2 linked regions of the Rhodopseudomonas sp. BAL398 genome follow. The protein of the gene in region 1 interacts with the protein of each later gene in a pairwise test. Links are inferred from orthologs where the notes say so. Each region holds a gene or a part of one and is shown on either strand. Other genes may lie near its edges.

What was found. Proteins that work in one complex are often made in the same cells at the same time.
Region 2: the proteins of grxD (region 1) and RBJ75_RS21070 interact in binary tests that used the Escherichia coli proteins (3 or more experiments, as listed by UniProt). The link is inferred for Rhodopseudomonas sp. BAL398 from one-to-one orthologs.

What each region holds. Positions count from the first base shown.
Region 1 is NZ_CP133111.1:2,496,577-2,504,425, forward strand. Bases 2,487-5,312 are described here. They hold grxD (Grx4 family monothiol glutaredoxin), read right to left. Parts: upstream 4,153-5,312; coding sequence 3,820-4,152; downstream 2,487-3,819. Other genes in these bases: RBJ75_RS11930 (serine hydrolase domain-containing protein), read right to left, coding at 2,487-3,188; RBJ75_RS11935 (O-acetyl-ADP-ribose deacetylase), read right to left, coding at 3,268-3,804; egtB (ergothioneine biosynthesis protein EgtB), read left to right, coding at 4,423-5,312. Also shown: RBJ75_RS11920 (threonine aldolase family protein), read left to right, coding at 65-1,135; RBJ75_RS11925 (hypothetical protein), read right to left, coding at 1,215-1,508; more of RBJ75_RS11930, read right to left, coding at 1,905-2,486; more of egtB, read left to right, coding at 5,313-5,679; egtD (L-histidine N(alpha)-methyltransferase), read left to right, coding at 5,720-6,691; RBJ75_RS11955 (isochorismatase family protein), read left to right, coding at 6,737-7,357; RBJ75_RS11960 (hypothetical protein), read right to left, coding at 7,522-7,849. UniProt on the Escherichia coli protein: Monothiol glutaredoxin involved in the biogenesis of iron-sulfur clusters.
Region 2 is NZ_CP133111.1:4,465,291-4,468,005, forward strand. It holds RBJ75_RS21070 (BolA family protein), read right to left. Parts: upstream 1,636-2,715; coding sequence 1,366-1,635; downstream 1-1,365. Other genes in the region: RBJ75_RS21055 (HlyC/CorC family transporter), read left to right, coding at 1-689; RBJ75_RS21060 (SHOCT domain-containing protein), read right to left, coding at 765-1,025; RBJ75_RS21065 (hypothetical protein), read right to left, coding at 1,029-1,259; RBJ75_RS21075 (J domain-containing protein), read left to right, coding at 1,750-2,409; RBJ75_RS21080 (DedA family protein), read right to left, coding at 2,474-2,715. UniProt on the Escherichia coli protein: Transcriptional regulator that plays an important role in general stress response. Has many effects on cell morphology, cell growth and cell division. Acts by regulating the transcription of many genes, including dacA (PBP-5), dacC (PBP-6), ampC and mreB.

The DNA of each region.
Region 1 (7,849 bases):
CAAATTTCTCGTGGCGAAAATCGTCTATGCTCGGTTGAACCAGTTTTCATGAATCGAGAGTGCCATGGTCCACTACACTCCTGCCCCGCGTGATCCCGCCCTGCCGCCGGTCCGCATCAATCTGTTGTCCGATACCCAAACCCGGCCGACGCCGGCGATGCGCGAGGCGATGGCGCGGGCGGAGGTCGGCGACGAACAGGGCGGCGACGATCCCACCGTCAATCTGTTGAATGAGCGCGTCGCCGAATTGCTCGGCAAGGAAGCCGCGGTGTTCCTGCCATCGGGCACGATGTGCAACGTCACCGCGACGCTGTCGACCTGCCGGCCCGGCGACGAAATCCTGGCGCATGCGACCGCCCATATCCTGTCGCGCGAAGGCGGCACCCATGCGGCGCTCGGCGGCTTCCAGATCACCGCGCTGCCAGGGCCGAACGGGCAGTTCTCGCTGGAGGCATTCCGCGCCGCGCTGCATCCGCGTAACCGCTACGAGCCGCCGCAGACCCTGGTCAGCGTCGAACAGACCGCCAATATCGGCGGCGGCACGATCTGGCCCAAGTCCGTGCTCGACGACATCGCCGAGGCCGCCAGCGCCGCGGGTCTCGCCACCCATATGGACGGCGCCCGGCTGCTGAACGCCACCGTCGCCACCGGCATCAGCGCGCGCGAGATGACTGCGGGCTGGGGCTCGGCCTGGATCGATTTCAGCAAGGGATTGGGCGCGCCGGTCGGCGCGGCGATCGCCGGCTCGCGCGACTTCATCGATCAGGTCTGGCGCTGGAAGCAGCGGCTCGGCGGATCAATGCGCCAGGCCGGCATCATCGCGGCGGCCTGCATCCATGCGCTCGATCATCATGTCGCGCGGCTGGCCGACGACCACGACAACGCCCAGGCGCTGGCGCAGGGGCTCGCGCAAATTCCCGGCGTCACCGTGCAGCCGCCCGAAACCAATCTGGTGTTTTTCGATCCGAGGGACGCCGGCATCGACGGCCAGGCGATGGTCGCGGCGCTGCGGCAGCGCGGCGTTCTGCTGGCGACGATGGACGGCCGGATCCGCGCCTGCACCCATCTCGATGTGAGCAGCGCCATGATCGACGAGACGCTCGGGCTGATCCGCGACATCGTGCGCGGCGTCTAGTAGCCGCCGCGACGGCACAAACAGAAGCGGGCCCGATCTGACGATCAGGCCCGCTTGAGAGTCGCAAAGTCGAGGTAGCTTAGAGGCAGATCCGGACACCGGCGGCATTGATGAGGCAGCCGCCGCGGCCACGGCCACGACCGCGACCGCGATCGCCACGACCACGTCCGCGATCACCACGGGCACGGCCACGGCCACGCCCACGATCACCACGACCACGACCATCGCCGCGCTGCGCCTGAGCCGACGTGCTGGACACGCCGAACACGACGGCGGTCGCGCCGATGAGCGCGAAGCTATAAATGCCCGTCAGAATGATCGCCGCGATCGCGCGCGATACGATGCTGGCTCGACCAGGTTGTTTATACGACATCAGATTCCTTTCTGGTTGCAAAAGCCATGCGCGAGCATGGCAAGCAAGGCGCGCCGACGACGCCGGGGCCTTGGTGGTCCAGTCAAATACGCAAATTGAGAAAGATGACTAACCCGCCTGCGACGACTCACTGCCGAAGATGGCAACGAGAATGCCGGAAGGCGTCGATGTTACTGCAGTCCGGTCGGCAATCAGCACGACCGCGCCCGAAACCTAGGCGGAATGTTTGAAAATGTATACAGGGTTGTCGCCGCAGCGATTGCTGCGGGGCAATGCGGAACCGGGCGAGAGCGGCGAAGCCGTGAGCAAAAGGAACTCCCGCGGCGATGACACATCACCTTCAGCTTTGGGCCTGAACTTCAAGCCTGAGCTTCAAACCCGCCGGCCCGCCCCGCTTCAATTCTCCATCGCTTCGTAGATCAGCTTCTTGGTTTCGCGCTGGATCGGCTGGCGCTGCGACGGGGTCTGCTGCATCAACACGAAGAACATGTCCTGCTTGGGATCGACCACGAAATAGCAGCCGGTGGCGCCGTCCCATTTCAATTCGCCCAGGGAACCGGGCGGCGGCGGCTTGGCGTTGCCGGGATCGGTGCGCACCGCCAGACCATAGCCATAGCCGAAGCCGTCGCCGGGGAAATAGAAATAGTCGCGCTCGATCCCCGACGTCGGGCCGATATGGTCGGTGGTCATCAGTTTGAAGGTGGCCTCGCTGAGATAGCGCTTGCCGTCGAGCTCGCCGCCATGCAGCAGCATCCGCACGAAGCGGATCACGTCATGCGGCGTCGAGACCAGGCCGCCGCCGCCGGATTCCCAGTTCTTGACGATGTCCGGCGTGCTCGGCCGCCCGACATGAAAATCGGCATCGTTGGGCATCGGCTGCGCCATCCGCTGTTTCTGCTCCGGCGTGGTCAGGAAATAGCGGGTGTCGGTCATGCTCAGCGGGTCGAACAGATTGGCCTTCTCGAACTGATAGAAGGACTGGCCCGATGCCACCTCGATGACGCGGCCGAGCACCTCGTAGGAATTGCCGTAGTCCCACAGCGTGCCGGGCTGCTCCTGCAATGGCAATCTGGCGATGCGCTCGGCGAATTCGGCGGTGGTGGGATTGCCGTCATAGATCCTGGCGGCGTCGATCGCCTTGCGCACCAGGCTGTCGCCGAAAAAGCCGTAAGTAATCCCCGACGTATGCAGCAGCAGGTCGCTGATCAGAATCGGCCGTTTCGGCGGCTCGAACACCAGCGTCTTGCTGCCGTCGGCCTGCTTCTTTTCGACGCCGACCTTCACCGTGGCAAAGGCCGGGACGTATTTCGACAGCGGATCGTCGAGCTTGAGCTTGCCGCGCTCGACCAGCATCATCGCCGCGAAGGCGGTGAACGGCTTGGTCAGCGAGGCCAGCCGGAAGATGGTATCGTCGGTCATCGGCTGCTTGGTGGCGGTGTCGCGGACGCCGAAATAGCGTTGATACACCGGCTTGCCATGCTGCTCGATATACAGCACCGCGCCGGGAATCTTGCCCTCAGCGATCTGGCCCTTGAAGAACGCGTCGATCCGCGCCAGCTTTTCCTGCGAGAAATGCGCCCCGGCCGGCAGATCGAAGGTGCCTTGCGCGAAGGCCGCCGGCGCCGCCATCATTGCCAGCAACGCGCCGCCCACCACCGCTCGCATTGCCTGCCGCCACATTCGCATTCCCTCCCGATTGATGTTGCAGGGATCGTAGCGGGGGATCTTATCGATTCAAGTGCCGGGCTTGCTCAGCGTGTCAGGCGGCGGAACCGGCCAGCGCCGCCGCGTGCAGGCGGGCGGACGATTCGGAAAAGCAGCAGAACACCACCTTTGCAACTGCGGGGACGGCGTCAAGCGCGTCGATTGTTGTGTTGATCGCAATGGAAGCGGCGCGCTCGGCCGGAAAACCATAGACCCCGGTGGAGATCGCCGGGAACGCGAGCGAGCGCAGATCGTGGCTCTGGCACAGCGCCAGCGCGCGGCGATAGCACGATTCCAAGGCGGCATCCTCGCCGCCATCGCCGCCGCGCCACACCGGACCGACCGCATGGATCACATGCCGCGCCGGCAACAAAAAGCCTGGGGTGATCTTGGCCTCGCCGGTGGCGCAGCCATTCAGCAGGCGGCACGCGGCGAGCAATTTCGGCCCGGCGGCGCGGTGAATCGCGCCGTCGACGCCGCCGCCGCCGAGCAGCGAATTATTGGCGGCGTTGACGATGGCGTCGACATCGAGCGTCGTGATGTCGGCGACAATCACCTCAAGCCGGGTCGCGCCGAATTGTCGGGCGAACACGCGCGATCAGCGGGGTCAGGCAGACGCCGCCACCGTGACGCCCTTGTCGGCGAGCAGTTTCTGCAATTCGCCAGCCTGGAACATTTCGCGGATGATGTCGCAACCACCGACGAATTCGCCCTTGACGTAGAGCTGCGGAATCGTCGGCCAGTTCGAATAGGTCTTGATGCCGTCGCGCAAATCCGCTGATTCGAGCACGTTCAAGCCCTTGTAGCCGACGCCAACATGGTCAAGAATCTGCACGACCTGACCTGAAAAGCCGCATTGCGGAAACTGAGGGGTGCCCTTCATGAACAGCACCACGTCGTTCGACTTCACTTCGTTCTCGATGAATTGCTCAATGCTCATTTCACACCCCTTTGCGGCACGGTCGTGCTGGCCATCAGCGCTCCGCTCAAACCTACCCTATATCTAGCGTTAAATATCTAGACCGAAACCCCGCCGGCCCCAAGTAAAATGCCGGCGAGGGGAAATTCCGGCCGCAGCCGCCGGGGTTTTATCTGCGACGGGATGACCTATCTGGGTGAAGCCGCTGTCAAAAGCCGCTCTAGGAAGCTGGAACTCGTTTTGGAACTCATCTTCAAAGGTGACGTTACATCCCCAAAACCGGAGATCTTCGTGACAACCATTGTATCCGCTGGCGCCCCTTTGGCGGCCCCTCACGCGTCCGCGATCTCCGCCTCGAGCGATCTGGCGCAAGATCTGGCACGGGCCTATCGCGCGGTCCGCGACGAGACCGAACGCCGCGCAGCGCCGCTGTCGCCCGAGGATCAAGTCGTGCAATCGATGCCGGACGCCAGCCCGGCGAAATGGCACCGCGCCCACACCACCTGGTTCTTCGAGCAGTTTCTGCTCGGCCAGTATTGTCCCGATTATGCGGTCTACCATCCGGACTACGCCTATCTGTTCAACTCCTATTACGTCACCGCCGGCCCCCGCCACAGCCGCGCCGCACGCGGGCTGCTGACACGTCCCGGCGCCGCCGAGGTGACCGCCTATCGCCGCCATGTCGATGCTGCGATCTTGCGATTTTTCGGTGAGGCCGAACCGGCCGAGCTGGCCGCCGTGGCGCCGCTGCTCGAAGTCGGGCTCAATCACGAACAGCAGCATCAGGAACTGATGATCACCGACATCCTGCATGCCTTCGCGCAAAATCCAATTCCGCCGGCCTATGATCCGGCGTGGCAATTTCCGCGCGCGACGCGGCAGGGCGACGATTGGGTGACGCTGGCGGAGGGCATCCATTCGATCGGTCATGTCGGCGACGGCTTTCATTTCGACAATGAAGAGCCGGCGCATCGGGCGCTGGTCGGCCCGGTAAAGCTGGCGCGGAACCTGGTCAGCAATGCCGAATGGCTGGACTTCATCGCCGATGGCGGTTACCGCACCGCCACGCTGTGGCTGATGGACGGCTTCGCAACGGTCGAGCGCGAGGGCTGGGAAGCGCCCGGACATTGGCGCGAGGTCGACGGCGAATGGCAGATCATGACGCTCGGCGGTTTGCAGAAGGTCGATCCGGATGCCCCGGTGTGTCACGTCAGTTATTACGAGGCCGATGCCTTCGCGCGCTGGCGCGGTCAGCATCTGCCGACCGAGATGGAATGGGAAGTCGCAGCGCGCGCCGGCCAGCTCAACGATGCCTTCGGCATGGTGTGGCAATGGACTCGCAGCGCCTATGCGGCCTATCCGGGCTATCGCGCCATCGAGGGCGCGCTCGGCGAATACAATGGCAAGTTCATGATCAATCAGCTGGTGCTGCGCGGCTCCTCTTTGGCGACGCCGAAGGATCACAGCCGACTCACCTACCGCAACTTCTTCTATCCGCATCACCGCTGGCAATTCACCGGACTTCGCCTTGCCGATTACGCCGTCTGATTGCTACTGAACCGCGCCGCGGGCGCAGCAGGAGACCCTCATGAATGTTCACGTTGCCGCGCTGGCGAAACAGCACCAGCTCGATGAATCGACTTCGACATTCGCCCATGACGTGATCGAAGGCCTGTCGCGATCCCAGAAGCGCCTATCGCCGAAATATTTCTATGATGCCGCCGGCTCCGAATTGTTCGAGCAGATCACCGTGCAGCCCGAATATTACCCGACCCGCTGCGAGCTCGAGATCCTACGCGATCGCGGCGAAGAGATCGCGGCGCGGATTCCGGCTGACGCGGCGATCGTCGAATTCGGCGCCGGCGCCACCACCAAGGTCCGCACGCTGCTGCAGGCCTGTCACACCCACGCTTATGTGCCGGTGGATATTTCCGGCGACTTCCTCAACGCCCAGGCCGACGAGCTGCGCCGCGATGTCCCGGGCCTCGCCGTCTATCCGGTGACGGCGGATTTCACCACGCCGTTCGAGCTGCCCGAGGCGGTGGTGGCGATGCCGAAGGTCGGGTTCTTTCCCGGCTCGACGCTGGGCAATTTCGAGCCGCACGAGGCCTGCGCCTTCCTGCGCAGCGCGCGGCGGATTCTCGGCGAGGGTTCGGAGCTGCTGATCGGCGTCGATCTGGAGAAGGACGATCGCGTACTGGCCGCCGCCTATAACGACGACGCCGGCGTTACCGCGCAGTTCAACCTCAACGTGCTGGTGCGGATCAACCGCGAGCTCGGCGGCAATTTCGACCTGTCGGCGTTCAAGCACCGCGCGATTTTCAATCGCGAGCTACACCGCATCGAGATGCATCTGATCAGCCGCAAGAGCCAGAGCGTTCGCATCCTCGGCCGCAATTTCTCGTTCCGCATCGGCGAAACCATCCATACCGAAAGCAGCTACAAATACAGCCTCGAGCGCTTCGGCGCGCTGGCGCAGGGTTCGGGCTGGACCCCGCTGCAATGCTGGACCGATTCCGAGGGGATGTTCTCGGTGCACGTCTTGAAGGCCGCGGAATAGGTCGTGGCCGACAAGGCCGCGCACCCTGCCCCGGTGAAAACGCAAATGAACCATCGCCAGGGCAAGTCCGGCCCCCTTCGCATCCGCGCCGATCAGTGCTGTGCCGCGATCATTGATTACCAGGAAGGATTTCTCGACCAGCTCGAACCGCGCAGCCGCGCGCGGCTGGGGCGCAATATGCGCAGCTTCGCGGCTCTGCTCGGCTATTTTCGGATTCCGACGCTCATCACGCTGGAGCGCCCGGTGGACCGCAAGGGCGCCGAGGCAACCGATCTCATGGCAACGCTCGGCGATGCCGCCAAGGTGTTCGAGAAGGATTTCTTCGATCTCACCAAGGAAAAGCCGATTCGCAGCCATCTGCAGCGCTTGAAAAAACCGCAGATCATTGTGGCGGGCTGTGAAACCGATGTCTGCGTGTTGCAGTCCTGCCTTGGCCTGCTCGATCTCGGCTTCGACGTGTTCGCCGTCGACGAATTGCTGTTTTCATCGACCCACCGCACCGACGACGCCGTCGACAGATTGAAACACGCCGGCGTCGTCTTTGTCACCTACAAGACGCTGTTTTTCGAACTGGTCGAGGCCGTCGACGATTCACCGCATATCAACGCCCTGATCGCTAGGCTCGGCGACTTCCCGGATGATCTTCCGGACCAGGCCGAGCACTGAGCGAGCCGAGGCGTAAATGGGGTCGCCGAGGGCGGCACTTGCCGGCGTCATTGCGAGGAGCGAAGCGACGACGCAATCCAGCAACGTCGTGTGAGCAGCCCTGGATTGCGTCGCTTCGCTCGCAATGACGGGCGCTTGAACTTGCCGGCCGGCAGCGCGGGCGATCAGGCGATTTCCGCCGCTGCCCCGCGCGCGAGGCTTCGGTCCCGCGCCTCGGTCGCACATTTTTCAACATGGACCTCGCGGTTGATCACCTGCAGGTTCGGCAGTCCCCAATAGCCGAGCAGCTCCGGCCACGGCGCGTCGCGGTGCTGGCGCCAGACCTGGAATAGCGGGACGCGGTGGTCGACTTCGGCGGTCCGCCACAGCCGTCCACTGCTCTGCCGACAGCGCCGGCTCTGCAGGCGTCGCAGCAGCTTGGCCTCGCCGCTCGGCGCGTTCCAGAATTGCCAGGCGACCACGCAGGCGCTGTGCCAGTTCGCATTCTTGTTG
Region 2 (2,715 bases), 2.0 Mb from region 1 along the record:
ACCGCACCGAGATGGTGATGATCAACGCCGATCTGCCGCCCGAGGAACTGGTGCGCGAGGTGCTTTCCACCGAATATACCCGGATTCCATTGTGGCGCGACAAGCCGGAAAACATCATCGGCGTGCTGCACGCCAAGGACCTGCTGCGCGCGATCCGCGCCGCCGACGGCGAGACCGACAAGATCGACGTCACCACCATCGCGCTGCCGGCCTGGTTCGTGCCGGAGATGCGCCCGGTGTCGGAGCAGCTCAAGGCGTTCCGCAGCCGCAAGACCCATTTCGCCCTGGTGGTCGACGAATATGGCGAAGTCGAAGGCATGGTGACGCTGGAGGACATTCTCGAGGAGATCGTCGGCGACATCTCCGACGAGCATGACGTCGTGGTGGCCGGCGTGCGCACCCAGCCCGATGGGTCGGTGGTGGTCGACGGCTCGGTGCCGATCCGCGATCTCAACCGCGCGATGGATTGGCGCCTGCCCGACGAGGAGGCGACCACGGTGGCGGGGCTGGTGATCCACGAGGCGCGCTCGATCCCGGAGCGCGGCCAGAGCTTCACCTTTCACGGCTTCCTGTTCCGGGTGCTGCGCCGCGAGCGGAACCGGATTACCGCGCTGCGGATCGCGCCGGTGCCGCAACAGGCCGAGGTCGGGCTGCTCGCCAAGAAGCCGCGCGTCGGCCCCGTCTTCTGACGGCGTCGACGCCCAGCTGTTGCCCCGCGGCGCCGCGGATCAGCGCGCCACGCAGCAATGATCCGGGGACGTCAGTCAGCCGTTGAGGTCCTGCTTCTTCTGCAGGAATTCCTCGCGGTTGATTTCGCCGCGGGCATAGCGGTCTTCCAGCACGTCGAGCGCGACGCGCCGCGATTCGGTGGGATCATTGCGCGCCTTGGCGGCGGAATTGGTGCGGATAAACCAGGCCACCAGCACGGCGACGAGAATCAGGCCGACGATCCAGCTGATGATATTGAGCGGACCCATTCCGCCGAAGCTGTCGCCCATCATGCCCCAATGCGGTCCATGTCCCATCGATCAATCCTCCCCGGTCTGGCTGGCATCCGCCGTGCCGGCGTCATTGATTGCGGCCGCGCCGACCGCGATGGCATGGCCCCCAGCTGCAAAGCTCGAGGTGATCGAAATGAAGATGCGCGAGCTTGTCATCGGGCGAACTCTCCTGATGGCGGCCTTCAAAAACAGTGCCGCGAGAATCGCCCCTGGGAATAGTCTATGCAAGGTCGCCGCTTGATCCTTGATTTCGATCAAGCGCCGGCCAGGCGCAATCCTCGGGACTGGTCCCGAAGCTGGCAGGCTAGCCCTTGCCCGGGGAGCCTAAGCCTCGCCAGGGGAGTCTAAGCCTCGCCGGGGGAGTCTAAGCCTCGCCGGGGGCTTGGGCCTTGATCGCCAGCGCGTGCACCGAGCCGGCGAGTTCCGCCGCCAGCGTGGCATTGATCATGCGATGGCGGTCGAGTCGGCTCTTGCCCGCGAAGGCCGGGGACACGATATTGACCCTGAAATGGGTCTCGCCGCCCGGCCGGTGGCCGGCATGGCCTTCATGCAAATGTGATTCATCAATCACGTCGAGACTCACAGGAGCGAAAGCTTCGTTCAACTTCTGTGTGATAGAGTCTTTCGCTCTCATGATCTGGCCACGTCCGTCAGGGTAATGTTTGAAATTCATCTATTCCCATCAACCCGGGTGCTATTCGCAATGTCAAGACTTGAAGCCCGCCGCGTAGCGTTGTCATAGTCAGCCATGGCCATCGACTCCTCCAAATTTTTCGACAGCATCCGCATCAAGCCCAACAAGCTGAGCGCGAAGCAGCAGGCGGCTGCGCGCGAGGAAGCGCAGATGTGCGAGGCGCCCGGCTGCAAGAACAAGGGCGGCCATCGCGCGCCCAAGGGCCGCGGCGCCGAGAAGGAATATTGGCACTTCTGCCTGAACCATGTACGCGAATACAATCAGGGCTATAATTTCTTCAAGGGCATGGAAGCCGACGCGGTGGCGCGTTATCAGAAGGATGCGTTGACCGGGCACCGCCCGACCTGGAAGATGGGCGCCAACGGCACCAAGACCAAAGGCAAGGCCGGCGCCGCCGAGATCGACGACGCTTCCGACCCGTTCCACATGTTCAGCGAGCTCAACGGCCGCGGCCGCTGGCGGCCCGGCCCGGGTTCGCAGGCCGAGGAGCCCAAGGTCGAGACCCGCAAGGTGTTCAACGCCGAGCGCAAGGCGCTGCAGGTGATGGGGCTCGGCTCCGACGCCACGCTGGAAGTGGTGAAGGCGAAATACAAGGCGCTGGTGAAGCAGCATCACCCCGACGCCAATGGCGGCGACCGCTCCACCGAGGATCGCCTGATCGAGATCATCAAGGCCTATAATTATCTGAAGACCGTGGTTCGCGGCGCCAGCTGACGAGTCGCTGTCGCGCCGCTTGCGCGGCGCACAGCCGCGCGCGTTCATTCAGGCGGTCTTGTATTCAGGCGTCCCTGCCGGACAGATCGGCAGATGCCTTGCGCCAGCGCCGCCAGGCCCACAGCGCCAGCAACGCCGTGGTCACCGCGCCGGCCAGCACCGGCAGCAGATGATGCAGCCCCAATTGGTGCGGCTTGGCCAATACGGTGGCGGCGATCAATCCGGGCAACACATGGGCCGGCGCCCACAGCGCGATCGCCGGCAGATTGACCGCGAAGAATCGCCCCGGCGCCATGCCCAGCGCGC